DNA from 4 places in the Cellvibrio sp. PSBB023 genome. Region 2 is predicted to be linked to each of the others. Evidence: predicted binding sites of a transcription regulator. Region 2 holds the regulator's gene; each other region holds the start of a gene.

Region 1 (6,011 bases), 820 kb from region 2:
GGATCTTTGCGGATGAGTTGCTCCTCCACAGCGACTTGTTTGAACAGGCCATCGAGCGCCATGGTCAGTACATGCTGCTCAAGGTCCAGGCTGGGCTTGTTGGCCAGTGGCAGCATGTTGTAAGTGCCCAGCAACTGCTGATACTGGTTATAGAAGCCGATTTGCTGCAAGTTTTGCTTGATGATGGGCAGATAACGCTGGCGCAAGCTGGCTTCGGTTTGGGTGCGGAAGTAATCGGTGGCGGCGGTGTTGGAGCCGCGAATAATGCCCAGTGCGTCGGTGACGCTCATATTGCGTACGGCATCGATAAACACTGCCTGAGCCTCCACGGCAGCTTTTTCCGCGCCCTGGTTCATTAATCCTTCTACGCGATCCAGTTGGCTACCCAGTCCCATTTGGCGCAAAGTGCCAGCGATTGGCTGCAAGTTTGCCGGTAACTCGATGCGATAGAGCGAACTATTGGCATAGCCGCCCGTGGCTGACAGGCTGCTGGCGGCGCGGCTGCTGCCCAGCTCCAGTGCTTCCTTGATGCCGCGAATGAGTTGTGCCTGGTTGTTATAACCCGCAGCGCTGGCCACTGCGGCACCTGTCTCGGCCATTTGTGGCAGGGTGGCGTTACAGGCGACAAGGCTCAGTGGCATTAATAACAAGCAAGTGCGAGCAAAGTTCATAGTGTGTTCCTCGGTGGTTTAAACAATATCGCCCGGTAAGAGGGCGGATAAGTGAATTCGATGGGGGTGGCAGTCGGTGCGGTAGCGCCAACGCACATCCAGATCCAGCAGTTTCATGCCATACACTCGCTCAGGCTCTGGTTGTTGGTACTGAGGGCGTGGATCTTGTTGCAATACCTGGGTGATTAAGCCCGCGAGATCAATGCCTGTTGTTTGCTGGTAATCGCAACAGATAGCTGCAAGGTCTGCCGGTATCTCCACCGCAATCGCCGCCGGTGGCTGGGCGGCAAAATGGTTGTGGGCATGGGTTACGCAATCCACATAGGGCACATAGGGTTTGATATCCAATACCGGCGTGCCCTCCAGCAGATCCACCCCGCTGATGGCAACAAACAATTTTCCGTCGCGCTGTTGCAGTCCCTCATAACGCACTACCGATAGGCCGATAGGCGCCGGACGAGTAGGGGAGCGGGTGGCAAAAACTCCCAGGCTTTTGTTGCCGCCTAAACGTGGCGGTTTGACTTTGGGTTTCCAGCTATCGCGTTTATTGGTGGACTTGTTGGCGTGAAACACAAACTGAATCCACAGGTGACTGGTGCCTTCCAGGCCATCAAACGCGTCCGGATCATCATAAGGTGGCAGCAGTTCTATTTCAGCCCTGGCCAGTGGCGCCAAGCCCGGTTGGCGCGGTATGCCAAATTTCTCCTTAAAGCAGGAGTGAACTATGCCGATGGCGGGAAAGGAAAAATCCATAACGGAATCGCGCGGGAGTGAAACAGGCTGCCAAGGCTAGGCAAAAGTGCGTGGCAGCTCAACCTTTATTTGCAATCGAGGTGGGTGGTGACAGGTGCTCTACTGCATAGGTCGCAGGGCGATAAGTGATTGCGTGGCGCTATCGTCAACATATTGTCTTTCGCTGTCAATTTATGGGTGTCGGTAAAATTGACAGCTTATTGTGAGGTGCATCACACAAAAATGGGTGAATTATTGATGCTAAAGGGAAAAATAAAACGGGCATGGAATGTGCTTTACCGGAGTCAGTTCTAGAGTCCGACATTACTACAAAAGGGTTTTATATGGCTTTTTACTCCAAATTTCTGGCTATCGCTCTTGTTGGAAGCCTCTCATCGCTCGCCAGCGCTGGCCCATTGAACGACTACAATCTGATTCTGTTTGGCGATTTGAATGTGTCTGGCGGCAGCGGCCACATTGAAGGCAAGGCCTTTATTGGTGGCGACGTTGTTAACGCCTCTATTTTTGCGCAAAAGGAACCGGCTAATTCCACCGCCGATACGGTCAAGGTTGTCGGTAACTTTAAAAGCAATAACGGCACCCATATCGATCGCGGTTATCTCGCCTACCAAGGCAACTTTTCCGGTCCGACCAATATTTGTAACGGCGCCGGGTTGACGCCTGACGGCTGCGTGAAAAAAGTAACCGATAATTCATTAACGGCAGAAAGGGCAGTTTTATTATCCCAGTTGCAAGCGGAATCCGCTTACTACAAAGGGTTGAGCACATCGGATAACACGGCATTGATTGGTGATATGAACAACAAGAAGTTCAGCTACACCGGCAGCGCAACTGATTTGGTCGTGTTTAACATCACCGCTGATGAATTGGCTGGCCCCCAGTGGAGCCTGGATATGGATTTTGCCACGGCGCTGAATGTTGTCATTAATGTTTCCGGCACCAGTTTTACCGCCGGTAATACCAAGAATGGCACCGAGAGCTTCCGCAACAACTTCAACAATGTGCTGTGGAATTTCTACGAGGCGACCACCTTGAACTTTGGCGATTCCTGGTATGGTTCCATTCTTGCACTGAACGCCACTATTGACACTAAATCCAATCTGGATGGCGCGGTTGCGGCCAGGTCTTATGTGGGCAATGGTGAAATCCACAAAGGCAGTTGGAGCTACACACCGCCAACCACCGAGGTAACTGAGCCATCCATCCTTATTTTGCTGATGAGTGGTTTGGGGTTGATCGGCTTAAGCCGTCTGCGTCGCCGCTAAATTCCGCCCATAAAAAAACCGACCGGGCTACAAACCCGGTCGGTTTTTTTATGGGTACGATTCCTAGACGGCAAAGTGTGCGATTTGATTTTCCAGATCTTTGGTGGTGTCATCCAATCGTAGTGCTATTTGCTCAGACATGCGTGCATCCTGATTCAGGCTCTCAATCAGATTTACAAGGCGAATAATATTTTTGTTGATCTCTTCGGCGGTATAGCTTTGCTCCTCGGCGGCGGTCGCAATTTGCATATTCATGCCTAATATCGCGGTAATCGCCTGAGTGATTTGGGTGATCGACTGCCCCGCACGCCCTGCCATTTCCAGTGTTGCCGCTGTTTTACTTTGGCTGGATTTCATGGCGGTTACTGCATGCAGCGCGCCTTTTTGTACCGCTTCGATAATTTGTTGGATCTCCGCTGTGGAATCCTGCGTGCGTTTGGCAAGTGAGCGTACCTCGTCGGCCACTACCGCAAAACCGCGCCCTTGTTCTCCTGCGCGCGCAGCTTCAATCGCAGCGTTGAGGGCGAGCAGGTTGGTTTGCTCGGCTACATTTTTAATCACCACCAGGACACTGCCAATGCGGTTGGTATCCTCCTCAAGTTGAGCCATGGCATTGCCAGCCTTATTGGTCTCTTGGCTCAACTGGTTGATCGCGTCGAGTGTGCCGCCCATGATGCTCAGGCCCTGCTGCGCATTGTGGTCGGCATGTTGTGCAGCATCAGCCGCGCCACCGGCATTGCTTGCCACTTCCTGCACAGTTGCGGTCATCTCGGTGATAGCGGCAGACACCTGATCGGTAGAGTGGTGCGCCTGGTCGGTGTAGCGCGCAACAGCTGACGCGCTCTGGGTTATTTGGTTGGAGGCATCGGCCAGTTTCTGCATTGAGTTTTGTACCGTGGTGACGACTTGCACAATACTGTGTTGCACTTGCTTAATGTTTTTAGCGAGGCTGCCCAACTCTCCCCCATCACTGAACTGCAGGCTCTGGCGAAAGTTTCCGCTGGCAAGTACAGCGAGGTGATTATTGATATTTGCCAAGGGGCTAATAAGGCTTTTGCGCAGGATCACCAGCACCAGAAAAGCCACCAGAATACCGCCCAGAAGGATTAGCGCACTGGCCCAAAAAGAGACACTTTTGCTGGCGTCGACATTGGTTGCCGTATCACTGGCAACCTGGGCGCTAATGAATTGTGCAGATTCTTCCAGTAATTTGCTCGGCTCACGATCAATACCTGCGACAGCCTTGTCTCCTGCCGCAGGGTCAAAACCGGCGTTTTTGAAGTCCTGCAATCCGATTTGGTAGCGCCCAAAGGCAGTTTCATGTGCGGCAAGGAAGGCCTCCACTTTAGCGCGGCTTTCGCCTTGTAAATCTGCTTTCAGGCGGGCGCCTTGTTGTTGGATATCCCGATGCAGTGTTTCGAATTGGGTCCAGTATTGAGTGAGTTTTTGCGGGTCTTTGCCGCGCAGCAGCACATTTTTCCACTCTTGTACCTGGGTTTTAAATTGGAAGTTCATGTGGTTGATGCTGCGCTCTTGCGCCACCGACCCTGCAATCAGGCGGTTGTAATCGGTGATAGTGTTACTGAGTAGTGAAATAGCGATGCCGCTGATCATCACAAATAAGATGATGCCTGCGCCAACGGCAAACAGCAGGCGCCCCTGGATACTGGAAAAACTAAGCATGATAGAAGGCCTTCAAAATGACTGGAGTCCTTCAAGTATAGGAGACAAAACGCGCCAGCGTGGCCGCGCGCTTTGATATAGTTTAGCGAGGGAAAATCGTTTTAACCCCGTCTTTGGTGCCCAGCAACAGCACATCTGCGCCCTTTGCCGCAAACAGGCCGTTGGTGACTACGCCGGTGATCTGGTTGATGGTGATCTCCAGGTTGACCGGGTCAATAATCTGCAAGTTATATACATCCAGAATCACATTGCCGTTGTCGGTGACAACCCCTTCGCGATAGACCGGTGCGCCGCCCAGCTTGACCAGTTCGCGGGCGACATAGGAGCGCGCCATGGGGATGACTTCCACCGGCAGCGGGAATTTGCCCAACACATCGACCCATTTGCTTTCGTCGGCGATACACACAAATTCATTGGAAACCGCGCGCACGATTTTTTCGCGCGTCAATGCGGCGCCACCGCCTTTGATCAGGTGCAGATAAGCATTGCTCTCATCGGCGCCATCCACATACACCACCAACTCGCTCACGGAATTGCAATCCAGTACCTCAATGCCAAGCTTTTTCAAGCGCGCAGCGGAGGCATCTGAACTGGCCACGGCACCGGCAAAACGATCGCTGATTTCGCCCAGGTAATCGATAAAAAAGTTCGCCGTAGAACCGGTGCCGACGCCGATAATGGAGTCGCTAAACAATTTGGGTTTGATGTATTCAATCGCGGCGCGCGCCACGGCTTGTTTGAGTTGGTCTTGTGTCATGGTGGTCTCTGCTGGAAAGAGGTCAAAATCTTGCAGCATTATACGGATTTTCGCCGTGCCAGCAGCGGCTAAATTGTTTACACTGCGGTGACTTTTTAATTCTTCTGATTCGTCTATCCACTCGCTAACGCAAGAATTCCCATGCCTGAAACTTACATAAAACGCATCCTCAACGCCCGCATCTACGATCTGGCGGTAGAAACGCCGCTCGACGAAGCTCACCTGCTCTCTGCCCGTACCGGCAATAAAGTGCTACTCAAGCGCGAAGATTTGCAGCCGGTGTTTTCATTCAAATTGCGCGGCGCCTACAACAAACTAATGCAGCTCACCGAAGAGGAGCGCAGTCGCGGGGTGATTTGCGCCTCGGCAGGTAACCATGCGCAAGGCGTTGCCTTGGGGTCGCAACACCTGGGTATCAAGGCGACCATCGTGATGCCGCGTACCACCCCAGCCATTAAGGTCGATGCCGTAAAAGCGCGCGGTGCCAAAGTGGTGTTGCACGGCGACAGCTACGACGAAGCCTCGGCCCATGCCAAAAAGCTGGTCGAAGAAAAAGGCATGACCTACATCCACCCGTTTGATGACCCGGATGTGATCGCAGGCCAAGGCACCATCGCCATGGAAATCCTGCGCCAGTATCCCGGTAAGATCGATGCAATATTTATTGCCGTCGGCGGTGGCGGTTTGGCAGCGGGCATTGGCGCTTACGTGAAATACCTGCGCCCGGAAACCAAAATTATCGCGGTGGAATCGGAAGAGTCTGCTTGCCTGATGGCGGCGATGGACAAGAAAAAGCGCGTGGTATTGCCGCAAGTGGGCATTTTTGCCGACGGTATTGCCGTGGCCCAGATTGGTGAAGAAACTTTCCGCGTGCTGCGTAAA
Region 2 (6,011 bases):
CATCATACATTTCCTTGACTGTAACTTGCTCTTCCAGAAACTCAATCACTTCCTGATCTTGACCCGTCTGCGGGCGCAGATTGGGCTTCCAGTGAGGATTGGGCAGGCAGCGTGCATCAAATACCAGGTCGGCATTCACGGGCACACCGTGTTTAAAGCCAAAGGATTCAAACAGGATTGCCATGGTGGATTCACTACGGCCTACCACCCGCTCTTTCACCAGATCGCGCAATTCATGCAAATTCAGATGACTGGTATCAATCACCTGATCGGCACAGTCGCGAATAGGCTCCAGCAGATGCTGTTCAGCGGAGATGGATTCTTCAAGGCTAGTATGCTTATCCGATAGTGGGTGCTTGCGGCGCGTTTCGCTAAAGCGCTGGATCAGTACAGCGGGTTGTGAATCCAGAAACAAGGTCTGAAAGGGGAGGTGAGCCTCTTTCAGCGTGCTGATCATCTGCGGAAATATGCTCAGGTCTTGCCAGGCATTGCGCACATCAATGCCGATTGCAAAACGCTGCTGATCATTCTTGTGAATTTGTATTTGTGCCACCAGTGCAGGCAGTAGGCTGACTGGCAGGTTATCAATACAGTTAAACCCCACATCCTCAAGGACGTGAAGCGCTGTACTTTTTCCTGAACCCGAGAGCCCACTCACAATCACCAGATGCATGTTATTAACCTGTCAGGGGGTTATCGCTGCTTGATAAAGCGCTGCATCGCTATCGGCATTGCGCAAGCGCTGGCGATAGTCGGCATTGTTGAGTGCACCCGCCAACGCGGCAAGTGTTTGCAGGTGTTCGTCATGCGCGTCTTCGGGAACCAGCATGGCAAACAGAATATCAACGGGTTGTGAATCTATGGCGTCAAAGTCTATCGGGTCTACCAAGGTGATCAGTGCGCCTATAGTGCCGCTGCAGTTCTCTACCCGGCAATGGGGAATGGCAATACCGTGGCCAATACCGGTTGAGCCAAGGCGCTCGCGGCCAATCAGGCGGCGAAACAAGTCGTCCGCATCAATACCGGGGACATCCTGTGCAATGGCGTTTGCCAATAGTTCCAGGGCGCGTTTTTTACTGCCGCCTTCGATACCACACAGCGTGCGGCCAGGGCTGATAAGAGTTTGAATTTGCATGGCTAGGGTGATTACCAGGAATCTCACAATGTTGAATGCAGCGGGCCACTGGGGCCGCTGCATAGCGTGGGTTAACGATGGCTGCGCATCTTCTCTTTGTGTTTAATCAGTTGGCGATCCAATTTATCGGCCAGAGAATCAATCGCAGCATACAAGTCCTCATGGGTAGCATCGGCAAATAAATCTTTACCGCTGACATGAATAGTGGCTTCTGCTTTTTGAATTAATTTATCGACAGAGAGGATGACATGCGTACTGGTAATGCGATCGTGGTGGTGGCTTAAGCGCTCGATTTTGCTACTGACATAGTCTCTTAGCGAATCGGTAACTTCCAGATGATGACCACTGATATTTATTTGCATAGATACTTCCTCTCGATAGAAACAAAATGGTTGTGGTTACCACAACCCAACAGCTCATCCATGATTTTTCTTCCGAATTTCGTATTTATAGGGCTAGGAATTAAATTGTTTTACGCTCGTTGGAGGGCGGAATATTCAGCGATTCGCGATATTTCGCAATGGTCCGACGAGCTACTTGTATTCCCTGCTCGGCGAGCAGGTCGGTAATCTTGCTGTCACTCAACGGTTTTTTGGGGTTCTCGGCGCTCACCAATTTTTTGATGATGGCGCGAATTGCCGTTGAGGAACATTCGCCACCACTGTCAGTACTCACGTGGCTGGAGAAAAAATACTTCAGCTCGAAGATTCCCTGTGGGGTATGCATGTATTTCTGGGTAGTCACGCGCGAGATAGTGGATTCGTGCATCTCTACAATTTCTGCAATATCGTGCAGCACCAGTGGTTTCATCGCCTCGGGGCCGTAATCAAGAAAGCCACGTTGTTTTTCCACAATACAGCTTGCTACTTTGAGTAGGGTTTCATTGCGGCTCTGCAAACTTTTCAGGAACCAGCGGGCTTCTTGCAGGTTATCTTTGAGAAACGTGTTATCGCTACTTGAATCGGCACGCTTCACCATGGAAGCGTAGTTGGAATTGATCCGCAGGCGTGGTGCTATCTCCGGGTTCAGTTCAACAATCCAGCGGCCATCGCGTTTTTCTACAAATACATCCGGTACTACATATTCGGTATCACCACTGGCGATAATATCGCCCGGGCGCGGGTTCAGGCTTTGAATAAGAGCGATTGCCTGACTTAATTCCGCCTCTTTCAATTTGGTACGCCGCATTAATTGACGGTAGTCGCGGCTTCCCAGCAAGGGCAAATACTGTTTGGCGATCAGCTTTGCTGAATCCAAAAAAGGTGTTTTCGGGTCGAATTGCTGCAGTTGCACCAATAAACATTCCGAGAGATTCTGGCTGCAAACGCCACAGGGATCAAACTGCTGTAAGCGGTGTTGAACGGCCTCAACTTCATCCAGCTCCAGCTCTTCAAAATCACCGCGCATGCCTTCAAATATTTCTTCAAGGGTGATGGAAAGCATGCCGCTGGGCTCAACTGCGTCGATGATCGCCATAGCCAGAACCCGGTCGCGATCAGACATGGGTGTCAGGTTGAGTTGCCACATCAGGTGATCGTAGAGTGAATCGGTTACTGCGCGACGGCTTTCAAAGTCACTGTCTTCGTTGTCGTAATTGCTGGAATTTCCGGTGGATGAGGTTTGGTAAACATCGTCCCAACTGGTGTCTACAGGCAGGTCGCTGGGGATTGAATCGCTCCAGTCGCCGCTGTCGGCACTAAAACTCTCACCTTCACCATAGACATCGTTATCGCCAAAGGATTCCCCATCAGTAAAGCCTTCGCTGTCACCAAAGCTTTCGGTTTCGCTATAGCCGGGCTCGTTGAAGTTGTCGCTGGTCGCTGAGGAGAAGTTATCGCTTGCGCTAAAGTCCGCGCTATTGTCGGTGCCGGATTCAGCGGCAATTTCCTGTTGGCGGGTGTAGTCAATCTTGTCTTGTTCGCTGCCTTCGTAATCGGTGCTGCTGGCTGATGAGTCAAAGCTCTCTTCAACTTCAAGCATCGGGTTGGATTCGAGGGCTTCCTGAATCTCCTGTTGTAGATCCAGTGTGGACAGTTGCAGAAGGCGAATTGCCTGTTGCAATTGGGGGGTCATTGTCAGCTGTTGGCCGAGTTTAAGCTGGAGAGATTGTTTCATTGTTGTAGCAACAAACCCTTATAACGCGGGATGGAAAACATCTGTTAGGTGGAGTTTAGTCAGGGTTTGCGCCGCAAGCAACATCTGTAAGCAAGCTTTATGCCTAGAGTATAAAGAAACTTAAATGTCAAGCTGTTTGTTGGTGGGATTTCATCACAGCCGGAAGTGTTCGCCCAGGTAAACCTCGCGGACTTTGCTATTGCTGAGGACAGTATCAGCATCGCCCTCCGCAATAATATGACCTTCGCTGACTATGTAGGCGGTTTCGCAGATATCCAGGGTTTCACGCACATTGTGATCCGTAATCAATACGCCGATGCCGCGGTCTTTGAGGTGTCGGACAATCTCTTTGATGTCATTTACGGAAATGGGGTCTACCCCGGCGAAGGGTTCATCAAGCAGGATGAACTTGGGGTCAGTTGCCAGCGCGCGCGCAATTTCTACGCGACGGCGTTCACCGCCAGAGAGGGCCATGCCCAAGCTATCGCGAATGTGGGTGATATGAAACTCATTGAGTAGTGCCTCCAGTTTTTCAAGGCGTGTTTCGCGGCTCAGGTCTTTGCGGGTCTCGAGGATCGCCATAATGTTATCGGCGACGGTGAGTTTGCGAAAAATAGAAGCTTCCTGCGGCAAATAACCAATTCCGGCGCGGGCGCGGCCATGGATGGGGAGTTGGGTAATATCGCGATCATCAATCAGTACGCTGCCATTGTCCGCTGGTACCAGACCGGCAATCATATAAAAGCAGGTGGTTTTTCCGGCGCCGTTAGGGCCCAGTAAGCCAACAATGTGACCGCTTTCTACGGTGATTGATACATCGATAACGACTTTGCGTTTTTTGTAGCTTTTGGCGAGGTGGCGTGCGTGCAAACTAGGCATAGGAATCAGTTATCGGTGGCAGTGGATGAGGAAGCTTGTGGCTCTGCTGGTCTGGCAGTTTTTGGGGGGATAACAATTTCAATTCGCTGCCCTTCACCTTTAATGCTGCCGCCTTCTGCCTTCATGACTTCTTTCACTAAATCGTAATCTATGTGGGGGCCGCTCATGACGGCGCCATTTTGCTCAACGGATGCATCCTCTATTAATAGCAGGTGTTCATTGTTGGGGGTGTAGGTAATTTGCTTGGCTGCCGCCGTTACAATCCCCTGTTCAGCATCGGGTTGCTGCTTGAATTTTGCCGGGCTACCTGTGGCGATCATTTTTTCCACACCACCTTCGGCATTGGTGTGAATAATAATGGAGTCGGCATTAATGATGAGTGAGCCTTGGCGAATCTCAACAGAGCCGGTGTAGGTGGCCACACCATTTTTCTGGTCGACGGTCAGGTTATCAGCAGAGCCCCGAATGGTTTCATGTTTGTCGGTGGGCAATGCCCACGCTGTGCTGGCACATAACAGGCTGATAAGTAGGGGAAATATGTTGAGCGGAATTTTAGCGTGGTTCATAAGCAGCCTTAACCTGTGACTTTAACGTCAGCCAACTTTTTGCCAGATCGGCTTCCATTCCTATTGCATCCATCTGGCCTTTTGCGCTGCGCATGTTAACAGCTTTGTCGGTTTGCGCGAATTGTGTATTGGTGTGCAAGTTAAGTTCGGTAGTGGTGATGCGAACCAAACCATTGCTGTGGGTTTGTTGCTGAATCAATACATCGTCGAGCAAACGAATCAAGTGGCCATTGGATTCGCTGCGCCCGGTATTGGCAGTAACCTGCCAGGGAGCACCGCCATCGACATCAAGGAATAGCATCACGGGTTGTTCTATGTGGGTATAGTCTTCCGCCGATGGTGCATCCAATTGCAGTTGAAAGTGGGTAACTTGCGGTGTAGTGAGTTGGTAGCGCAACTGACCACCCAAATTATATTCGCGGGTTTCTACCGACTTCATATAGTACTGGGGAAAGCCGCGTGGATCGTAGGTGGCAGGTTGCGGATCGTCCTTTTGGCGGAGCGAAAAGGCAAAGAAGCACACTAGCAGGACGAAAGCGATTAGCCAGGGGCCTGGAATGTGTTGATGTAGGTATTGGGCGCGCTGCAAAAGAGTCATGGTGTCAGTGGCTGTTTCCAATGAGGTAGGTGTTCAGGGCAGCATCAAATGTATTTTGTGCTTGCATAATCAAGTCGCAAGCAGCACGCACGGCGCCTTCGCCACCACGCTCGGCACTTTGCCAGTGCGCGCGTTGGGCGACACTGGTATGGGCATTGGCTACCGTGAATGCCAATCCAACCCGTGTCATGACGGTGAGGTCTGGCCAGTCATCACCCATAAAGGCAATTTCATGCAGCGCATAGCTGTGCTGTTGCAGTATTTCTTGCAGTGCATCCCACTTGTCTTCGCGGCCCTGCACCAGAATTTCGATACCCAAATCCTTGGCGCGTCTGGCAACCAGGTTGCTGGTTCTGCCGGTAATAATGCCGACTTTCACTCCAGTCTTTTGGAGTGCTTTGATGCCTTGTCCATCCAGTGTGCTGAAGGATTTAAACTCTTCGCCGCTATTGCTGAAATAGAGGCGACCATCGGTCAGTACACCATCCACATCCAATAAAAAAAGTTTGATTTGCGCCGCGCGCTCGCGTAATTCGGGATTCATGCTTTGTTCCAGGTCAGCTTGCAGTGACGGCATTAAATAATGCCGGCGCGCAACAAGTCATTGATTTTTACGACACCAACGAGCTGTTTTTGTTCGTTGCTGATCAGTAGTACGTTAATTTTTGCCTCTTCCATGACTGCCAGTGCCTCGGCTGCCAGGGTGTTTTCGCGCAGC
Region 3 (6,011 bases), 1.1 Mb from region 2:
GCATCACTATTGCCATTAATGGTTTGTGATTCGCTGGTATGTTCGGCAACAGATTTGTCTCCATCCATGAGTTGTTGCACTACACGAAATACTTTGTTAGCGGCGTTTTTATTAACCAAGTGGGTTTGTACGTTCAGGGTTGCTTGCGTCGCATTAACCTGCGGGTAGCGAACGAAAATGCCGCCGCTTGCCGCCTTTCCAGCGGCAACAGCATCGCTGATGTGCAAGTCATTATCGATTTGTAAATAGATGTGGCGATAAATACCGCCATAAGTATTGAAATCCAAATCGTGTAACGGTTTTGGGCCTGTTACCGGGTTATCTCGGTTGTCCAGCCGAACCATTAATTCGTTAGGTGCATCCCAATTTAATTGTTGGGTTAAATCCACTGAAAATGGTAGGTAACCGCCAACATGGGTTGTTAGCTTTTTACCATTCAACCACACATCCGCAACATTCATGGCTGACTCAAATTTCAAACGGATATGCTTTCCTTTCCAGGCGGGTTCGGTAGTAATGGTTTTTTTGTACCATGCGTCGCCCTGGAATTGAGCATTGACTACCAGTGGTTCAATTTTAGGTGTGTGTGGAATACTGACATTTTCCCACTCGGTTTGTTGTTGTGCTGCTGTGAGATCAAGCGCTTTTTCACTGCGAAAAAATTGCCAGCCCTGATCAAAGAGTGCATCGCTCACAAGGTTTGTGTTGGGCGTTGGGTTTGGTGAGCAGGCGGCTAGTAAACAGCACAGCACCAGTGCGCCAAGGTGTGATAATTGTTGATTCATTGTTCGTCTCGCTTTTCAATATTATGTCAGTGTAATAATGAGTTAGTTGTCGTTTTTGTTGGAGAAAAATAAGAACGCGGGCAACGCTTTATTGCCATTGCCTGCATCAAAAAATGTTGCGTTTTCCCAGTGTGAGCCTGTTCCCCACAGGGTTTTACATTTAGTGCTCACCCATGCCGGTTCCCAATACACAACGCCCAAACCGCCTGATGTTTTTACCAGGTTGCGCAGTGTTAATAGGTAGCTCGCTTGCCCCTTGGGTGTTGCTGGAAAATTGCGTTGTATAGCGGTTTTGCCAAGTACATTGGCTGCTTTGTCGAAATTATTTAAGGTGTAGGGGTAGGCTGTTTCGACAATAAGAACATCTTTTTGATAATTTTGCCTTAAGGTTTTTATCGCATTTGGTAGTTGCGGTAATTGATAAGTAGACCACTGTGGATAATAAGAGAGGCCAATAATGTCATAGTCAAGTACACCGTTTTCAGTGGCTTGCTTAAACCACCAGAGTGCGTTTTCCGGTTGGGCGATATGCAGCACTATCTGGATGGGCTTATTGGATTTTTTACTGTAATCGCGCACGGCTTTTATGCCGCTATTCAATAGGGTGGCGTTACGCGACCAATCAGGAATGCCTTTTACCAGCTTGTCTTCATGTTGCAATATTTCGATATTGGTTTCGTTGCCAACTTGAACCAGGTCGGGCAGGGCATTGTGTTCGTCAAGTGTTGCAAGGGTTTGTGTTGTGTAGTCGTATAGTGTTTGCGCCAGTTCACCTGTGTCGCTAATGTGTGCCCAGGCTTTGGGAATAAATTGTTTTTCGGGGTCGGTCCAGGTATCCGAGTAATGAAAATCCAACAGGGTTTTCATGCCGCTGGCTTTTGCGCGTTGCAGGGTTTTGGTGGCATCTGCCAGATTGGAATAACGTGTCCAGTCCGGGTTATGCCATAGGCGCACGCGAATCAGATTGGCTCCTTTATTGGCGAAAAGTACGAACGGATCCTGACGTTTACTTTTGTCGTAATATTTTGCGCCGCAGTCCTCCATCTCATTAACGTAAGACAAGTCTGCGCCCAGGTAAAAGGGTGTGCTGGCATCGGCGGCTAACACCATGTGATTAAGCAGGCAAAGTAGTATTGCCATGGAGTATTTCATTATTTGTCTGCCTTTATTGTGCTGTATGCCGTTGGCATTCAGTGTGGTTCCAGGTTGTTAGTGGCGGTTAGGGTGGGCTGGTGTTGTGCATCCGTGAAATGTAGCTCTTAACGCTATAAATCATATATATATTCTAATATTAGCGATTTGAGAAAAGATGTCAATACAAAGCCAGTGCCTTGTGTGTGCAGGTATTGTGGGCTGGAGGGGGGATTGGCCTGCAGTGCGCGCGCAGGCCGGGGAAGCTGTTTTGCGGATTAAGCCTTCGCGACAGTGAAGGAGGAGGTTTGCTCGGTTTTGAGACCTTGTGCGGTATAGAGTGAGGCTGTTGCAACTTTGCCGCGTAAGAGGTTGAGCAGGTGATTCAGGGTTTGTTGGGAGCGGGCAATCATTTTGCCATTAATGTCATTCAGTTCCTGGCATTCTTCAAACTCGCCAATCAGGCGCTGCCAGTCTTCGCGCAGTGGCAAAGTGGCCGTATTGCGTTGGAGAAAAAGATCCCATCCTTCTGCATTGGCGGGCAGGTTCAGCGCATTGAGCACTTTCTGGCGCTGTTTGCTGTTATGGCCGAGCTGGTTTACGAGGGTAGTTTTTTGCTCGGCGATAATGGCCAGTTGATCCTGCTTGCGTTGTGCCAGTTGTTCGCGCTCATCAATTAACAGTTGCTTTAATTGTTGAATTGCAGCGGAGTCCTGCGCAAGCATTTGGCGCAGTAGTGTGATATCAAGAGACATAGCAACCTCTTTTTTAATAGGCCCTAAAAGGTGGGCGGGTAATAAATCAACGCAAATCACAAGATGGCGCAGGGGAGGCGCGTACTTGCGTTTGCATTGGGTTTAGCCGAGCAGATCGTTTTGCTTGAGCATATTCTCTGCGATACGTTCCGGGTTTATTTCAAAGCGTCCTTCTGCAATAGCGCGACGAATTTCTGCAACCTTTTCAAGGTTTACATCTGGTGCGCTATTGATCTTGCTTTGTAGCCTGCCGAGTGTTTGCGCCTCCTGGCTCAATACAACCTGGTCGCTTGCCGTTTGGGCGGCCGGTGGCGATGATTTTGTCTCGGTAGTTTTGGCATCTGCCGTGGCAGGTGCAGCAGGTTTGCTACGAGCGCCCTTGGCATTGACCGAGTCAAGCGAGTTGTTGGTGTTAAGAATCATGTTTTTCCCCTTGGTATCATCGGGCCTGTATGCCGGATGACTGTTAATCTAAAAGTCGCGGTTGCTATGTCGTGACATTTGGGAGTCCCGGTTTAAGGTTCTCCTGTTAAGGATATCGGCCAAGGCCGGATTAACTTTAGCAACATTTTTTAAAAAACCCAGGCCTATAAGGTTTGTACAAGCCCTTGATTTAAAACGACTCCCGTGACAATGCGATCTGATGAGCTATTGCGCACCCTGATTTTCTGGCCAAGCCGACCATCTGCCAATGCAACGCCTGAGCTGACCACTTTGATAGCGCCAGCCTGTGCTTGTAATGTGACTATCTCGCCGCGCTTGATCGCGGTGGGGGCGTCCAATGAGCTGGTTTTGAATGCCTCGCCTTGCCCTATATTTCGCTTTGCCTCTTTACCGAGTATTTGCTCCCTGTCCAAGGCATAGCCTTGCCTGATGCTGCTGACATTGGTCAGGGTGTTGGCTAGATGGCTATCATTTATATGTTCACCGCGTGCAATAGTGCGTGCTGCAACGGGGATTTGCCGGTAAATCATGACCTGTGCAGGGACATGGACTGCCCAGCCTTGCGGTGTTGGGCAGCGTGTTTGGACGCTAATGCTACCGCCAAGGCCTGTTGAGTCTTGCAGGTTGAAATGCAGCGGTTCCGCACAGGCCTCAAGCCGCAGGCGGCTATCAAGGTTGCCAACCTTAATGTCCAGTCGTTCATGGGGCTCTTGGGCATAATGCGTCGCCAAAAAATTGGCAACATCTTGTTTCAGTGCCAGAGGCGAGTAGATTTGTGCGTTAGCGGTCATGCTGGGTAACGCGATGAAAAGGGCGCCAGCCAGATATTTAACCCCTGCGGCTGAATTGTGGGTGCGTTTTTGCGCGAGCGCCCTGTTGGCGGGGATGCTCGGTAAAAATTTCCGTAAGAAATTGCTGCAAAAACTAGGAAGTTCCATATTTTGGCCTATCCTCAAGGGTAAGAACCGAGTGTCACTCGCTCTATTAAATTAACGACTAAAGTCTGACACTTTTTTGCCGCTAAGCTTCTTAAATGACATAAAGCAAATACTGTGCCGCACGCTGCAGTTCTTGTAAGTGATGTCTTTGCTGACTTTTCAATCAATGAGGTAATTGCATGGCTGGGGTAATGGATAGTGTCAATCAGCGCACACAACTGGTTGGCCAAAATCGTCTTGAACTATTGCTGTTTCGCCTGGGTGGTCAACAGTTGTACGGCATTAATGTGTTCAAGGTGAAAGAAGTGCTTCAGTGTCCACAGTTGAATGCAATTCCTGGCCGCAGCTCGGTTGTTCGTGGTGTTGCACATATCCGTGGTGGCACCTTACCGATTATGGACATGAATCTGGCCATAGGGCGCCGTGAATTGCCCGATATAGAAAGCTGTTTTGTTATCATTACCGAATACAATCGCACGGCCCAGGGTTTTCTGGTTCGCTCTGTGGAGCGCATCGTCAATATGAACTGGGGGGATATACATCCACCGCCTAAAGGTGCAGGTAAAGAGCATTACCTGACGGCAGTCACCCAGGTGGATGGGCAGTTGGTTGAAATTATCGATGTGGAAAAAATTCTGGCTGAGGTATCGCCTGCGCGCGAAGAGGTGAGTGCCGGCGTGATTGAGGACGGTATTGCTGATCGCGTAGTGCAGAAGCATGTCCTGATCATTGATGACTCAACCATCGCTCGCAAGCAGATACAGCGTGTTATTGAAGGGATGGGCATCAAAACCACCCTGAAAAAAGACGGGGCAGAGGGCTTTAATTATCTGCTGGATCTGATTAAAGCCGGTAAAGATCCCTACGCTGAACTGATTATGATCATTTGCGATATTGAAATGCCCGAGATGGATGGGTACACCTTTACCGCAGAAGTGCGGAATCATCCGCAGTTGAAAAATCTCCACATTATTTTACATACCTCACTGAGTGGTGTGTTCAATGAAGCGATGGTGCGCAAGGTGGGAGCAGATGATTTCCTTGCTAAATTCCATCCTGATGAGTTGGCAAAACGGGTAAATGATCGGGTGTTGTCGATGACGGGCGAAAGTTTGTTGCCGCCTGAAGAGGTGTGAGTTTGTATTGCTGTCGCAATTGTGCGGCAGCAATTGTTTTTATTGAGAGTCTATGAGTAATAAGCCAACCCCTTTTTCCAAGCCGCTCGGTGGCGATAACCTCAACCAAGCTGACTTTGACCAATTTCGCCAGTTTCTTGAGGAGGCTTGCGGTATTTCGTTGGGAGATAACAAGCAATACCTGGTGACCAACCGCATCAGGCGTATCCTGGAAGAGAACAATATCGCGTCCTTTGGTGAATTGGTTAAAAGCCTGAAGCAGGGTTTTAACCGCAAGTTAAAGGATCAGGTTATCGATTCCATGACGACCAATGAAACGTTTTGGTTTCGTGATAACTATCCTTATGATCATTTAAAAAATGTGCTCCTGCCCCAGTTGATGGCCGGTAATAACCGCATGTTTGGTCCGGTGCGAATTTGGTCTGCGGCTTGTTCTTCCGGTCAGGAACCATATTCCATTAGCATGATGGTTGAAGAGTACAAGCGTCAAAATATGGGGAATTTGGCGCGCCCTGTACAGGTTGTCGCGACCGATTTGTCCTCCACTGTGTTGGATCAAGCGCGTAGCGGGGAATATGACAAGCTGTCGGTGATGAGAGGTCTGTCGTCTGAACGCCTTGAGCGATACTTCGATAATCCGACACCGGTGCTGTGGAAGGTAAAGCCTTTTGTTAAAGAGCGTATCGATTTTCGTTCGCTTAACTTGATGGATTCCTATGCGGCTTTGGGTAAGTTTGACATAGTGTTTTGTCGCAATGTGTTGATTTATTTTAATGCGGATCTCAAGCGTCAGATTCTGCAAAAAATCCATGCATCCTTGAA
Region 4 (6,011 bases), 1.1 Mb from region 2:
CGAGGTAAACACCAGTTTCCCCCCCTCAAATGCGACGGACACGCTTGCTTTAGCCGCCTTAAGGTTGGCATCAAGGTTAATCAAACTTTGTAAGTCCGCAGCAAGCTCAGCACCAGATGTATATTGCTTTCCATCTGGCAAACTAATGGCATTGGATGCCACACCGTTCAATTGAAAGCTAAAACTGTAGTCTTTTGTTCCGCTACCAATAGCCGCCAGATCGACAGGGTCAGTGGTGGTCAAGGTCCCCTTTGAGGGCTGCTGGGTAATCACTACTTCATAGGAACCAGGCTGGCTTCTTGCAGTGAACTTGGTGACTTCAATGCCAGGAGAGGAAGATGAGGCCTTGGGGATAAACAGATCACGAACAAAGTCAAAATTCTCGTCTATTGCTGCACGAAACCCGGTTTTCTCTTCCTCATAAATTTTGAGTGTTCCATCGATTTCTGTACGAATACCCAAGCTGGATAAATTAGCAAAACCATCAGTGAGACCTGGAACGGCGCTGGTTAATGCACTACGAATATTTTGCATCAAGTTTTTAGCCAGAGGATCTTTATTAAGGCTACCGTTTTCTTCCAGCTCCGGGTTGTAGCCAACTAGCAATTCGGTTTCCGCTTTAAAAGTATTGTAGGCAGCCACAAAATCACGAATGGTTTTCTCTGCAACGGATTTATCTTCAGAAATAATAAGGTTTATGGTTTCACTGGAAGAACTGGCAAACAAGTCAAACTCAAGACCATCAATAACGTCAGTCACATGGTTTGATTCCCGGCTAACTTGCAAACCATTAATACTAATTAGCGCATCACGCCCTTCTTGTTGTTGCGCAAGGCTTTTGGATGTTTCATTGAAATTAAAGGCCGCCAACCCCAAGGAACCAGAGTCTTCGGTCGCGACAACCTCTATCTCATTTTTAGCGCCCGTACTGGCGGTTAACAGTAATTTATATCCGCCACCATCGCTCACAATTGTGGCCGTTACACCGAAATTTTCTTTATTGATAGCATCGCGCAAGCCCGTCAGGGAATTGTTGGTATCATCAATCGTAATGGTTGCGCCCGTTTTAGTAGAGTCCACACCAAATGAGGAGCCATCAGATGCCCAATCCCCTAGACGGATAACGAGGGTACCCTTACCTACCGGACTGCTTGTTGAACTAAAACTACCCGAACTCAAGGACTGTGCCTGCGCGGTTTGCAGTACTTTTAATTGATAGCTACCAGCGACCGCTTTTGAGTCGAGCTTGGTGATACCTAATAATTTGGTGTCAGGTACAGACAGGGCTTTGGCATTAAAAGTGTCCGCGCTCCCCAAAGCGGCAGCGGCGGTCTCGAGTTTGGCAAGTGAACTGCGGAGTAAACCGTAATCGGAAATTTGGGTTTGTAGAAGTGTCTTTTTGCTGGTTAACTTCTGTGACTGAACCAGTTTGCTCGCTTCGGTCAGTTGGTCGGCCAGCTTATTGCTGTCAATCCCTGAACCTGAGCCCAAGGCACCAATGATACTGGAACCGATAGATCCATTATTGCTTGTCGCATTGGATGTACTGGATGTACTGGTCACCATAGACGCCTCCACACCTTAAAATTACCGCTATACAATGTTAGCGGCAACCAATGGGTAAACTTTAGCCGTTTTTGCCGCTTTTTTCTTAAAAATATTACGCTCAGTTACTACAGCACAAAGTACGCCAATACTCACAAAAAACACACTAATACCTCCCTTATTTCTTTCACACAGAAGAAGTATTGCACCCTCAGTGGAAAATGAGACATAAAAAAGCCGCAGTGAGAGCTGCGGCTTTTTTAGCAAAACATAAGACACAATTATCTGAGCAGTGATAACACCTGCTCTGGTCTAGCATTCGCCTGTGCCAACATCGCAGAAGCAGCTTGCTGCAGAACCTGAGCGCGACTTAATGCTGCTGTTTCGGCGGCAAAGTCAGCATCGGTAATACGAGAGCGCGATGCAGAGGTTTTTTCCGAGACGTTTGCAAGGTTTGCCATGGTGTGATCCAGGCGGTTATTCACAGCACCCAAATCTGCACGAGTCGCGTTTACCTGCTCCAAGGCTTTATCGACAATGCCGATTGCGCGCTGCGCACCTTCGTAAGTGTCAATTTTGATACTGGCGACACTGCCAACACCTTCGGTGGCATTGCGCTCTTTAAAGCCGGTTACAGCCAATACATCAGCAGCGACAGCGGTATCACCATATTTAATGGATATTTCTTCACCATTCGCAGAACGCAAAGCGATGCCATCAGTACCATTTGCAAAGGCCACAACCCCTGTTTTATCCGATGACAAGTTGATCACACGAATAGCTTCAGCAGCAGTACCTGCAGCAGTGGGAACCGCAGGCTGAAGAGTGATTTTGCCAATGGCAATGCCATTAATAAGCAAATCACCTTCTTGCAGGATACCCGGTGGGCCAGCAATATCTACGGCACTACCCAGCAAGTTGCCATTAGCGTCCTGCACATCAATACCCAAATCACTAATTCTTCCCGCGATAGCCGCAGTCACTGGTGTAGTACCAGCCTGAATAGTGACGCCTTGCTTTTCTGCACTTGTATCATTGAATACAAGCGCAAAATTATGATGTCCAGTTGTAAGCCCTGTTGGACTCGCTGTTGTAGCAGGCACAGTTTCAGTAATGGTTAATGATGATGCGCCAGGAGCGGTAAGCACCAACTTGCCATTATCACCCAGAGTAGCCTCAATAGCCGTTTCAGAATTAATCTTAGCGACCAACTCTTTCATGCTGTTGGTACCGGTAATGGTATAGGTTTGCGTCAAACCATTGCCATCCCTCAACTCCAACGTCAGCGTTTCAGAAGGCGATCTGAGCACACCAGAGCCAGCAGTATCTGCCGCCACTTGCACCAGAGATACAACTTCTGCACCCTTGCCCTTCAAATCACTATTAATACTTGCCAGAGCTTCATTCAAGGTGTCAGCGGCAGGAGTAATCGGCTTGATGGCCGTTCCATTCACAAGAAGATCACCGGCCAATAAGGCATTTAATGAAGCAATTTCAGTGGCATGCGATGTGCCAACACCAGTGACAGATTCCCCCACGATATCACCCGAGGTACCGCCCATACTGGTGGTTGAGAAAGAACCAATGCTGACATCCATGGTTTCATTTGCTTGCGAACCTACCTGCAAGAAAGTTTTACCCAAGGTGCCATCCAGCAATTTCTGTCCGTTAAAAGAAGTGGTTTCAGAAATACGATCCATTTCTTTCTTCAACTGCTGAACTTCAGCATCCAGGGTTTTGCGGTCTGCATCGTTATAGATACCGTTCGCAGACTGGATTGAGAGTTCACGAATACGCTGCAGCATATTGGTTACTTCTTGCAAAGCACCTTCTGCTGTCTGAACCAGTGATACGCCGTCATTCGCGTTGCGGATCGCTTGATCCAAGCCACGAATTTGAGAGGTCATACGGTTTGAAATCGCCAAACCGGCGGCATCATCTTTTGCCGAGTTAATACGTTGACCAGAAGACAAACGCTCTGTCGCTTTATCGAGCGCGTTGCCAGAGTTCATCAATTGACGCTGTGAATTCAAGGAAGCGACATTGGTGTTAATGATTAAAGGCATAATAAATCTCCTAATGATTGTTCCTGTTCACAGTTGCGTGTGCTGTGACAAGCCGACTGATGAAGCCCAGAAACGGCGGCAACAATGAATTGCTCAGTTTGTGAGAACTTCGTGGCAAGACTGGTAAGAAATGGATACCAACAGGATTTCTATACGGGTCGCCTGAGAGGGCTTTTGCACAGACCGTGCCAAGAACAAACAGCAGGAATATTGGTGGAGGAAAGCGGGATTACAAACCAGGAAAAAATAGGCAGAAAAAGGATGCGGCGCACCTGAAAAACCAGGGGATTTAATATTAAAAATAAAGATTATTGGTAAGCAAATCCACCAAAAAAATGCAAAAAAAAGAGCAGCGATTGCTGCTCTTTTTTTATCAGAAGCGTGCTAAAACTGCACCCCAAAAACTCAATAAATCACTGATTTAAAAAGACATTTAGGCCTGCGCACTGATCAAACTAACCGGCTCATCCGGGGTAAGTTGTTGTGCCAAATGCAAGAATACTTCATCGGGTATTTGGCGAATAACTTCTTGCGTACTTCTATCCAACACCTTAACTACGGTCTCGCCTGAACTCGGGTCATAAGTAAAATTTAAATCCCGTTGGGTTGACTGAATATATTCATTCATCTGTGCAACGGCAGCCTGAACTTTCTCTTGAACCGCTTGAGAATTGACGGTCTCTACGGCTACAGGCTTTGCCGCTTCGGCAATCGGCGGCAAATCATTGCCGGTTTTTTGACCTTGAGCACCGCCAACCAACGACGAAGCCGATACAGATTTAACCTGCACCGGTCCCGCGGCTACTTTAGTGATCTCATTCATCATTAAGCCCTCACTGAAACCTCCTTCGGGTTAGCGGTTGGCTAACCCGAAGGAAGTTATCACCTTATCTCAACAGTGACAGTACTTGTTGTGGACGAGCATTAGACTGAGCCAACATCGCACTCGCCGCTTGTTGCAATACTTGTGAACGGCTGAGGCTTGCAGTTTCAGCAGCAAAGTCAGCATCCATAATACGTGAACGAGATGATGACGTTTTCTCGGAGATATTGGACAGGTTAGATACGGTAAAGTCCAAACGGTTGTTAATTGCACCGAGGTCCGCACGGGTGGAGTTCACCTGCTCCAAGGCTTTATCGATAATGCCAATGGCTTTTTGCGCACCAGCTTCTGTAGAGATGTCGATAGAGGCTACTGAACCTGCACCTTCGGTGGCGTTACGCTCAAGTAAGCCGGTACGAGCCAAAGCGTTTGCATCTGTAATATTGTCACCATATTTAACAGATACCTCTCCACCATTTACTGACTTCAATTTAATCGCGGTAGTAGCGCTAGTTGAATCACTGCTATCAGCATAAGCAACCACACCGGTTTCGGCTGACTTGGCATTGATAGCGTCAATAACGTTTTTGGCTTGTTCATATTGAACTGTACTTCCTGTAACTGAAGCACCAGCAACACCCGCTGCGACAGAACCAATTTCAACGCCGTTGATGATCAAATCGCCTTTGTTCAAAGCACCAGAAGCAACAGTAGCGCCTTGTATAGAACCATCTGCTTGATGTCCATTCAAGCCAGCACCAGTCAAGGCCGTTACAGAAGCTGCTGCTGTATCGCTAGTTACTTTGATGTCACCTTGGAATCCAGGCTGTTTGTTAAGCACTAACGAGAAGTCAGCAGAAGTTGCACCGGTACCAGCTCCCACAGCAGTCAAAGCTGCAGTACCTTGCGCGTTAGTCAATGTAATGCTTTGTGAATTCTGCGCAGTTAATACTAATTTGCCAGAGTCATTCAACGATGCCTGAACAACACCACCTGCAGATTCGTTAATCTTATTAACGACATCTTTCATGCTGTTAGTGCCAGTAATTTGCAGGGTTTGCGTTCTGCCATCACCATCAACCACCGCAATTTGCAGCGCATCTGTACCAGCAACCAACACACCGGAACCGATGTTGGCAGATGTGAACTCAGATACAGTTTTCACAGAAACACCAACTGTATTAAAGTCAGCGTTCATAACTTCAAGCATTTTATTAACGGTACCAGCGTTAGTAGCATCGAGTGCTGTCGCTAATTTATCGTTAACTTTAAATTCAATAGCGGCATCAGTCGCTGTGTACATTTCAGCCAAGGTGGTAGATGTACCCACTAAATCACCAGTAGAACCACCTAATGAGTTAGCGTTAAATGAACCGATGGATACAGAAATAGTTTGGTTCTGTTGCGAACCCACTTGCAGTTGTTTGGTTCCCAAAGAACCGTCCAACAGGTTTTGACCGTTGAAGGTAGTGGTTTCAGAAATACGGGTTAATTCAGACTGGAGCTGTTTTACTTCCGCTTGCAGGGTTTTACGGTCAGTTTCGCCGTAGATACCGTTCGCTGATTGAACCGACAGT

Evidence for each region. Region 2 encodes sigma-54, which starts transcription at its own class of promoters, with help from an activator protein. Its sites were predicted from a motif close to TGGCACANNNNTTGCNNT; they were not measured.
Region 1: the regulator sigma-54 is predicted to act here: its motif matches at 1,684-1,701, upstream of B0D95_RS12860 (choice-of-anchor A family protein).
Region 3: the regulator sigma-54 is predicted to act here: its motif matches at 4,156-4,173, upstream of flgA (flagellar basal body P-ring formation chaperone FlgA).
Region 4: the regulator sigma-54 is predicted to act here: its motif matches at 1,676-1,693, upstream of fliD (flagellar filament capping protein FliD).

What each region holds. Positions count from the first base shown of each region.
Region 1 covers NZ_CP019799.1:2,933,898-2,939,908, reverse strand. Annotated here, with positions in the region: gene B0D95_RS12870 (DUF4197 domain-containing protein) at 1-671, opposite strand, end outside; gene tsaA (tRNA (N6-threonylcarbamoyladenosine(37)-N6)-methyltransferase TrmO) at 690-1,424, opposite strand; gene B0D95_RS12860 (choice-of-anchor A family protein) at 1,748-2,689, shown strand; gene B0D95_RS12855 (methyl-accepting chemotaxis protein) at 2,753-4,372, opposite strand; gene rpiA (ribose-5-phosphate isomerase RpiA) at 4,455-5,129, opposite strand; gene ilvA (threonine ammonia-lyase, biosynthetic) at 5,271-6,011, shown strand, end outside.
Region 2 covers NZ_CP019799.1:2,113,762-2,119,772, reverse strand. Annotated here, with positions in the region: gene rapZ (RNase adapter RapZ) at 1-673, opposite strand, end outside; gene ptsN (PTS IIA-like nitrogen regulatory protein PtsN) at 686-1,135, opposite strand; gene hpf (ribosome hibernation-promoting factor, HPF/YfiA family) at 1,207-1,497, opposite strand; gene B0D95_RS09390 (RNA polymerase factor sigma-54) at 1,598-3,250, opposite strand; gene lptB (LPS export ABC transporter ATP-binding protein) at 3,404-4,129, opposite strand; gene lptA (lipopolysaccharide transport periplasmic protein LptA) at 4,135-4,695, opposite strand; gene lptC (LPS export ABC transporter periplasmic protein LptC) at 4,682-5,293, opposite strand; gene B0D95_RS09370 (HAD family hydrolase) at 5,298-5,837, opposite strand; gene B0D95_RS09365 (KpsF/GutQ family sugar-phosphate isomerase) at 5,870-6,011, opposite strand, start outside.
Region 3 covers NZ_CP019799.1:1,003,088-1,009,098, forward strand. Annotated here, with positions in the region: gene B0D95_RS04540 (glycoside hydrolase family 2) at 1-785, opposite strand, end outside; gene B0D95_RS04545 (arabinogalactan endo-1,4-beta-galactosidase) at 828-1,925, opposite strand; gene B0D95_RS04550 (flagella synthesis protein FlgN) at 2,195-2,671, opposite strand; gene flgM (flagellar biosynthesis anti-sigma factor FlgM) at 2,774-3,094, opposite strand; gene flgA (flagellar basal body P-ring formation chaperone FlgA) at 3,259-4,053, opposite strand; gene B0D95_RS04565 (chemotaxis protein CheV) at 4,233-5,189, shown strand; gene B0D95_RS04570 (protein-glutamate O-methyltransferase CheR) at 5,242-6,011, shown strand, end outside.
Region 4 covers NZ_CP019799.1:1,024,093-1,030,103, reverse strand. Annotated here, with positions in the region: gene fliD (flagellar filament capping protein FliD) at 1-1,566, opposite strand, end outside; gene B0D95_RS04650 (flagellin) at 1,827-3,611, opposite strand; gene B0D95_RS04645 (flagellar protein FlaG) at 4,045-4,437, opposite strand; gene B0D95_RS04640 (flagellin) at 4,499-6,011, opposite strand, start outside.